2 regions of the Nocardioides sp. NBC_00368 genome follow, and region 1 is predicted to be linked to the other one. Evidence: riboswitches for the same ligand, from Rfam matches in the RefSeq annotation. Region 1 holds a riboswitch; the other holds the start of a gene.
What was found. A riboswitch is a leader RNA that binds a small molecule or an ion and turns the genes downstream of it on or off. The one in region 1 is predicted to bind glycine.
Positions count from the first base shown of each region.

Region 1 (4,212 bases):
GCTGGTCGCGGGGGTGACGTCGGTAGGGGCGGCACTCGCGTTCGTCCTGGTCGAGCGCCGCTCGCCGGCACCGGTGCTGCCGCTCGGCCTGATCGCTCGCGGGAGAGTGGCGGTCACGCTGGTCTCCGGGTTCGGAGTGAACTTCGGGTTCTACGGCGGGGTCTTCCTGCTCGGCCTCTACTACCAGCAGGTGCGGGGATGGACCGGTGCCGAGGCGGGGCTGATGTTCGTCGTCCCGGCGGCGCTGACCACCTGCGCGAACGTGGTGGCACCGCGCCTCGCGACGGTCATCGGGCGGCGGCCGCTGATCGTCGGTGGCCAGCTGATCCTCGCGGTGGGGATGCTCGTCCTGCTCCCGGTCACGGAGACCACCCCGGTCTGGCTGGTGCTCGTCCTGCTCGTCCCGCTCGCCACCGGTGGTGCCCTGGCCATCACCGTCGTCACCGCCGACCTGATCGACGCCGTCGAGCCCACGCGGGTGGGCGTCGCGACCGGTGCGCTCAGCACGTTCCGACAGACGGGAGGCGCGATCTCGGTCGCGGTGTTCGGGGGACTGGGTGCCGGTGCGAGCGGGGTCCTCACCCTGCCCGGGATGCGGGCGTGCCTTCTCGTCGGAGCCGTCGTGCTGGCGCTGACCGCTCTGATCGCGACCGGCAGCGGTCGAAAGCCTCATTCTCAACATGAGGGTTAGGCTGGGCGACACGCCGGAGGGGGTTCTTTGACCAGGGACCTTGCGGCGCTTACCTTGTAGTTGTCTCTGTTGTAACTCCAACGGTGTGGTCCCCCCGCCGCAGCCGTTCATTCCCCGAGCGGAGTTACGCACAACGGAGTAGACGATGGAGGACATCGTGTTCGACCACGAGCAGAAGCCCGGCCACGGCGCCGACGACGCGCAACGCGCGGCGGAGCAGGCCGACGAGCAGGGCCTTCTCTTCACCGACGATGTCTCGCCACTGCCGAGCGACACCGGCTACCGCGGTCCGACGGCCTGCAACGCGGCCGGGATCAGCTACCGCCAGCTGGACTACTGGGCACGCACCGGCCTCGTCGAGCCGAGCGTGCGCGGCGCCACCGGCTCCGGCACCCAGCGGCTCTACTCCTTCCGCGACATCCTGATCCTCAAGGTCATCAAGCGACTCCTCGACGCCGGCATCTCGCTGCAGCAGATCCGTGCCGCGGTGCACCACCTGCGTGAGCGGGGCACCGATGACCTGACCCGCGTCACCCTGATGAGCGACGGCGCCTCGGTCTACGAGTGCACCAGCAACGACGAGGTCATCGACCTGCTCCAGGGCGGGCAGGGCGTCTTCGGCATCGCCATCGGCGGTGTCTGGCGCGAGATCGAGGGGACCCTCTCCGAGCTGCCCAGCGAGCGTACCGCCGAGGACGGCGAGCAGGTCGCCTCGGCGTCCGACGAGCTGGCCGCCCGCCGCGCCGCCCGCAACGCCGGGTGACCTAGGACTCATTCGAAACAGGGCCTCGAGGTCCCGCAGAGGCGGGACCTCGAGGCCCTGTCGTTTATGCTGGGGGTGCTGACCATCCCGCACGGGAGAGCCCCAACTCGTTGGGGCGCCGAAGGGGCAATTCCTCCCCGGAAACTCTCAGGCACCCACGACTGTGCGGACCAGGCAACTCTGAAGCGGCGAAGGCGCGGTGACAGAGGGGGAGGGCTTACGAGTTGTCTTAGATGCCCTCAGGAGCCACTGTGTCCGACACGCCCACCTTGTCCGAGCTCGATGCCGCCTCCCCGTTCGTGGAGCGCCACGTCGGGCTCTCGGCCGCCGACGAGGCGACCATGCTCGCGCGGCTCGGCTACGACTCGGTAGCAGCGATGATGGACGCGGCCGTCCCGGCCGGGATCCGTTCCGTCGAGTCGCTGGACCTGCCCGCCGCGCTGAGCGAGGCGCAGGTCGCGTCGCTCGCCCGCGAGATCGCCGCGTCCAACAAGCCCGGCGAGGCGATGATCGGGCTGGGCTACCACGCCACCGTGACGCCGCCGGTGATCCGCCGCAACGTGCTCGAGGACCCGAGCTGGTACACCGCCTACACGCCCTACCAGCCCGAGATCTCCCAGGGTCGCCTCGAGGCGCTGATCAACTTCCAGACGATGGTCGGTGACCTGGCCGGCCTTCCGGTGGCCAACTCGTCGCTCCTGGACGAGGGCACCGCAGCCGCCGAGGCGCTGGCGCTGGTGCACCGGGCCAACCGGAAGGGTTCCGGACCGTTCGTGATCGACGCCGACGCGTTGCCGCAGTCGATCGAGGTCGTCAAGGTGCGCGCCGAGGCGATGGGCCTCGAGGTCGTCGTGGCCGATCTCTCCCAGGGCCTTCCCGAGGGCGACGTGATCGGCGTGCTGGTGCAGTACCCCGGCGCCTCCGGCCGTGTGCCCGACCTGAAGCCGATCATCGACGCGGCCCACGAGCGCGGCGCGCTCGCCGTGGTTGCAGCCGACCTGCTCGCGCTGACCGTCCTGGAGGCGCCCGGCACGCTCGGCGCCGACGTCGTCGTCGGCTCGACCCAGCGCTTCGGCATCCCGCTCTTCTACGGCGGCCCGCACGCCGGCTACATGGCCGTCCACGAGGGGATCGAGCGTCACCTGCCCGGTCGCCTGGTCGGCGTCTCCGTGGATGCCGAGGGGCGGCCTGCGTACCGGCTCGCCCTGCAGACCCGTGAGCAGCACATCCGCCGGGAGAAGGCGACCTCCAACATCTGCACCGCGCAGGTGCTGCTGGCCGTCGGTGCTTCGATGTACGCCGTCTACCACGGCCCCGCCGGGCTCAAGACGATCGCGACCCGCACCCATCGCTACGCCGCCGTGCTGGCCGCCGCGCTCCGCTCGGCCGGGCTTCAGCTGGTCTCGGAGACGTTCTTCGACACCCTGGGCGTCACCGTGCCCGGGCGGGCGGCCGATGTCGTCACCGCTGCGCGTCGGTTCGGCGTACATCTGCGTCTCGTGGACGCGGACACCGTCGGCATCTCGACCTCCGAGGCGACCACGCGGTCGACCCTCTCGGCCGTGCTCAACGCCTTCGGCATCTCGGGCGTGGACCTCGAGGAGATCGACCGCACCACGGCCAGTGCGCTGCCCGACGGCCTGGTCCGCACCACCGACTACCTCACCCACGAGGTCTTCAACGCGCACCACAGCGAGACCCAGATGCTGCGTTACCTGCACAAGCTCTCCGCGCGCGACTACGCCCTCGACAAGGGCATGATCCCGCTCGGCTCGTGCACGATGAAGCTCAACGCGACCACCGAGATGGAGCCGATCTCGCTGCCCGGCTTCGCCGACCTGCACCCGTTCGTCCCCGCCGAGGACGCCGCCGGCTACGCGCGGCTCGTCGGTGAGCTGGAGGGCTGGCTGGCCGAGGTGACCGGCTACGACGAGGTCTCCATCCAGCCGAACGCCGGCTCGCAGGGCGAGTTCGCCGGCCTGATGGCGATCCGCGGCTACCTCGACGCCCAGGGCCAGGGCCACCGCGACATCTGCCTGATGCCGTCCTCGGCCCACGGCACCAACGCCGCCTCCGCCGCGATGGCCGGCATGAAGGTCCAGGTCGTGAAGTCGGCCGAGGACGGCACCGTCGACCTGGACGACCTGCGCGCGAAGCTGGCCGACCACGGCGAGAAGGTGGCCGCGATCATGGTGACCTACCCCTCGACCCACGGGGTCTACGAGGAGGGCATCACCGAGGTCTGCTCCCTGGTGCACGAGGCCGGTGGTCAGGTCTACATCGACGGCGCCAACTTCAACGCGCTGCTGGGCTACGCGAAGCCGGGCGAGTTCGGCGGCGACGTCTCCCACCTCAACCTGCACAAGACCTTCTGCATCCCGCACGGCGGTGGTGGCCCAGGTGTCGGTCCGGTCGCGGTCCGCTCGCACCTGGCTCCCTACCTGCCGTCGCACTCGCTGCACCCGGACGCCTCGAAGCGCTCGGGCATCGGCGCGATCTCGGCCGCTCCGTACGGCTCGGCCGGCATCCTGCCGATCTCGTGGGCTTACATCCGGCTGATGGGCGCGGAGGGTCTGACCCGGGCGACGTCGGCTGCGGTGCTGTCGGCCAACTACGTCGCCGCCCGTCTCAACGAGCACTTCCCGGTGCTCTACCGCGGCGAGACCGGCCTGGTCGCGCACGAGTGCATCCTCGACCTGCGGCCGATGACCAAGGAGACCGGCGTCACCGTCGAGGACGTCGCCAAGCGACTCATCGA
Region 1 is NZ_CP107970.1:1,422,952-1,427,163, reverse strand. Features, by position in the region: gene OG984_RS06825 (MFS transporter) at 1-691, shown strand, start outside; gene OG984_RS06820 (MerR family transcriptional regulator) at 837-1,454, shown strand; glycine riboswitch at 1,537-1,628, shown strand; gene gcvP (aminomethyl-transferring glycine dehydrogenase) at 1,688-4,212, shown strand, end outside.

Region 2 (4,212 bases), 1.3 Mb from region 1:
GCCAGGTCAGCTCGTTGGCGCGCATGAGGTCGGAGACCCGGAACCCCTCGCGCTCGCAGATGTCGAGCAGCTCGGCACCGGTGGCGAACGGGAAGCGTACGGGCGAGCGGTCGGCGACCACCCGCGCGGCGCCCGAGGCGTGCTCGTCGACCACGAAGCCGCCGCCGACGGAGTAGTAGGTCCGCTCGCGCAGCACCTCCCCCGTAGCGGCGTACGCGGTGAACACCATGCCGTTGGGATGGCCCGGCAGGCTGGCACGGCGGTGCATGACCAGGTCGGTGCCGCCGTCGAAGCGGATCGGACCATGACCGCCGAGCGACAGCTCCCCGGACTCGCGGATGGCCGCCACCCGTCCGGACGACGCGCGCGTGTCCACCGTGGCCGGTTCCTCGCCCTCGAGGCCGAGCAGCACCGCGCCCTCCGAGCCGTGGCCGTGCCCGGTCGCGCCGAGCGAACCGAAGAGCTCGGCCTTCACCCGCGCCACCTCGCCCAGCCTTCCGTCAGCGACGAGACCGTCGACGAAGGTCTTGGCGGCGCGCATCGGGCCGACGGTGTGCGAGGACGACGGGCCGATCCCGATCGAGTAGAGGTCGAAGGCGCTCAGTGCCGTCGCCACGGCCGCGGAGCCGGCGACCTCGGCGGTCATGTCACTCCTCGATCAGGGCGTCGTAGGCCGCGGCGTCGAGCAGCTCGGGGGCGCCCGAGACGCGCATCTCGAAGAGCCAGCCGGCGCCGAACGGGTCGCTGTTGATCAGCGCCGGGTCCTCGACGACGGCGGCGTTGACCTCCAGGATCTCGCCGTCGGCGGGCGCGAAGATGTCGCTGACCGACTTCGTCGACTCCAGCTCGCCGCAGCTCTCTCCCCCGGTGATCTTGGTGCCGACCTCGGGCAGCTCGACGAAGACGATGTCGCCCAGCGCCTCGGTGGCGAAGGCGGTGACGCCGATGCGGGCGACGTCGCCGCGGGTCTCGAGCCACTCGTGCTCGGCGGTGTAGGACAGGTGGGTCGGGTTGGTCATGGCGGTGCTCATTTCTTGGAGTAGAAGGGAAGGTCGACGATCTCGGCGTCCTCGCGGCTGCCGCGGACGTCGACCTGGACCTTGGTGCCAGCGGCGGCGAGATCGGGCCGGACGTACGCCATCGCGATCGGGTGGCCGAGGGTCGGCGACGGGGAGCCGCTGGTGACGACGCCGATCTCGTCGCCGGTGGCCGGGTCGACGACGGCGTAGCCGGCCCGCGGGGACCGGCGCCCGGTGGCCACCAGGCCGACGAGCATGCTCCGCGGGCCTTCGTCGCGACGCGTCGCCAGCGCCGCCTCCCCCACGAAGCCGTCGGGCTTGTCGAAGGAGACGACCCGGCCGAGGCCGGCCTCGAAGGGGGTCGTGTCGCGGTTCAGCTCGTGGCCGTAGAGCGGCATGCCCGCCTCGAGCCGGAGGGTGTCGCGGCAGGCGAGTCCGGCGGGCTGCAGCCCGTGCGGCGTACCGGCCTCGGTGAGAGCCTCCCAGATCGCGACGGCCGACGAGGGCGCGCAGTAGATCTCGAAGCCGTCCTCGCCGGTGTAGCCGGTGCGCGCGAGCAGGACGTCGGCCCCGGCGACGGTGCCGGCGTCGATGGCGTAATAGCGCAGGGAGTGGACGTCCAGGTCGGTCAGGGCCGCGACGATCGCCGCCGAGGCGGGGCCCTGGACCGCGATCAGCGCCCACTCCGCGGAGGCGTCGTGGACCGCGGCATCGAACCCCTGGGAACGCTCGGCCAGAGCCGGGGCGACCACGTGGACGTTGCTGGCGTTGGCGACGACCAGGTAGCGCTCCTGCTCGAGCCGGTAGACGACCAGGTCGTCGATGATGCCGCCGTCCTCGGCGCAGATCATCGAGTAGCGGGCGCGGCCGATGCCGATCGCCGACGGGCGACCGACCAGGGCGTGGTCGAGGGCTCGCCCGGCCTCGGGGCCGGTCACCTCGATCTCGCCCATGTGGCTGAGGTCGAAAAGCCCGGCGGCGGTGCGGACCGCGTGGTGCTCGGCGGTCTCCGAGCCGTAGCGCACCGGCATGTCCCAGCCGGCGAAGTCGGTGAACGAGGCGCCGAGCGCCTGGTGGATCTGGTGCAGAGGGGTAGGGACAGATGAGCTCATGTGTGCGGGAGGCTCCCTGGTGGTGGGTGCCCAAAGCGGCACCCGTGGACGGGTGACCTCCCCGCTCTGTCATCGCTACCTGAGAGCTTCACCGCCCGACGGGGGCGGTTTGCACCGTGGGTGCAGGATCGTCGGATCCTGACTTTCCAGAGGTCGCCTCACCACAGCGGTCATTTGGGCCTGAGAGATTCTGGGGAGGTTTGCTCCTTCGGCGCCTCACCCGGGATGGGCGAGGACTCTCCCGCTGCAGTTCGAACGGCGGATGTGAAGTTGTGCGGCAAACCTAGGTCTGGCCTCCCCGGCCGTCAAGATCTCGGCACCGCGACCCACTAACGGGAACTGTTCTCACCACCTTCTACGATGGCTCGGTGCCACCGACCAACGCCAGCACCCGGGTCCCCGTGGTCATCCTCACCGGCCATCTCGGTTCCGGGAAGACCACGCTGCTCAACCATCTGCTGCGCCAGCCCGGCGCTCGGGTAGGCGTGGTCGTCAACGACTTCGGCGACATCAACGTCGACGCCGGGCTCGTCACCGGCCAGGTCGACGAGCCGGCCTCGATCGCCGGCGGCTGCCTGTGCTGCCTGCCCGACGCCGGCGGCCTCGACGACGCCCTGGAGAAGCTGACCCACCCGCGGCTCGCGCTCGACGTCGTCATCGTCGAGGCCAGCGGGCTCGCCGAGCCCGGCACCTTGGCCAAGCTGGTGCGGTTCAGCGGCGTCGAGCGGGTACGCCGCGGTGGACTCATCGAGGTCGTCGACGCCTCCTCCTACTTCGACACCCTCGACGACGGCCGGGGCCCGGCACCGGTCCGGTTCGCGGCCGCCTCCCTGGTCGTCGTCAACAAGACCGACCTGGTGCCGTCCGCCGAGCGGGAGGAGACCCTGGCGCGGATCGAAGCGCGGGTGCGGGAGCACAATCCCGAGGTCCATGTGGCGTACGCAGTGGGCGGCCGCATCGACCCGCGGCTCGTCTACGACGCCGCCGTCCCCGAGGACCCGCCCGACGAGCTGCCGATCGCCGCGCTGATGCGCGAGGCGGCCTCCGACCACCACGCGCACCAGCACGCCGGGTCGGTGACCGTGACGACCCCAGGCACCATCGAGCCCGCCCGGCTGCTCGACCTTCTCGAGGACCCGCCCCCTACGGCGTACCGGATCAAGGGGACCGTCGCCGTCGCGACCGGACAGGGACCTCGCAGCTACCACGTGAACCTGGTCGGACGCAGCGCCCATGTCGCCGCAGCCAGGCGGACACCGGACGCGACGAGCGAGCTCGTGGCCATCGGCCTCGACCTCGAGACCGACTCGGTCCGCCAGCACCTCACCGACGCCCTCACCGAGGCCGAGCGGCCGAGCACCGAGGGCCTACGCCGGCTCCGGCAGCTGGTCCGCGTCAGTCTCTGACTCCGAGGTCCATCCTCGGACGCGGTGGACGGTCGCCGTCTTCGGGTGCGATCCGGACGGAGGCCCGACCTCGAAGAGGTCGATCATCAGGAACAGCGGGTACGTCGGCGCATGCGGCACGCGTCGTACGACGAGGCCCTCACAGCCGATGACGGTCTCGCGCCCGTCCCAGATCGCTGTCCAGGTGTGCGCCCGGGTCGCGTCGAACGGGACGGTGACCTCTGCCATGTCGGAGCTCAGGCGCGGATCGTGGTGCGCCTTGAGCCCGGAACGGGCGACCGTGGTCGCGCCGATCGCGTCCGCATCGATCTCGAAGATGCAGATCTCGCCGGAGTCCTCATCGGCCAGATGCTCGGTGCCGATCAGCCATGCCGCGAGCATGCAGCCGTCGTCCCGGCTCGCGGCGACGGTCACGTCCACGCGACCACGAGCGGGCGCGAACAGGAGCCGTTGCGGCGTCTCGGTCCGGACCAGGAGCCCGTCCTCCCGGTGACGGTGCGTACCTCGTGCGGAGCCGACCGGTCCCGAGTACGTCCCGGTCTGCAGGTTCGAGACCCGCAGGGGCGCGTCCTCGGGTCGCCAGTCGAGCTGGTCGGCCTCGATCCGCAGCTCGAGCGCACCGGGGACGAGCCGGTAGCGAGCCTCGGACCGCTCCGGCGTCGTCCAGTGCGGCAG
Region 2 is NZ_CP107970.1:148,596-152,807, reverse strand. Features, by position in the region: gene OG984_RS00665 (L-serine ammonia-lyase) at 1-616, opposite strand, end outside; gene gcvH (glycine cleavage system protein GcvH) at 648-1,019, opposite strand; gene gcvT (glycine cleavage system aminomethyltransferase GcvT) at 1,028-2,131, opposite strand; glycine riboswitch at 2,188-2,287, opposite strand; glycine riboswitch at 2,289-2,385, opposite strand; gene OG984_RS00650 (CobW family GTP-binding protein) at 2,500-3,537, shown strand; gene OG984_RS00645 (hypothetical protein) at 3,499-4,212, opposite strand, start outside.
Region 2: another riboswitch for glycine. It lies ahead of gcvT (glycine cleavage system aminomethyltransferase GcvT); the one in region 1 lies ahead of gcvP (aminomethyl-transferring glycine dehydrogenase).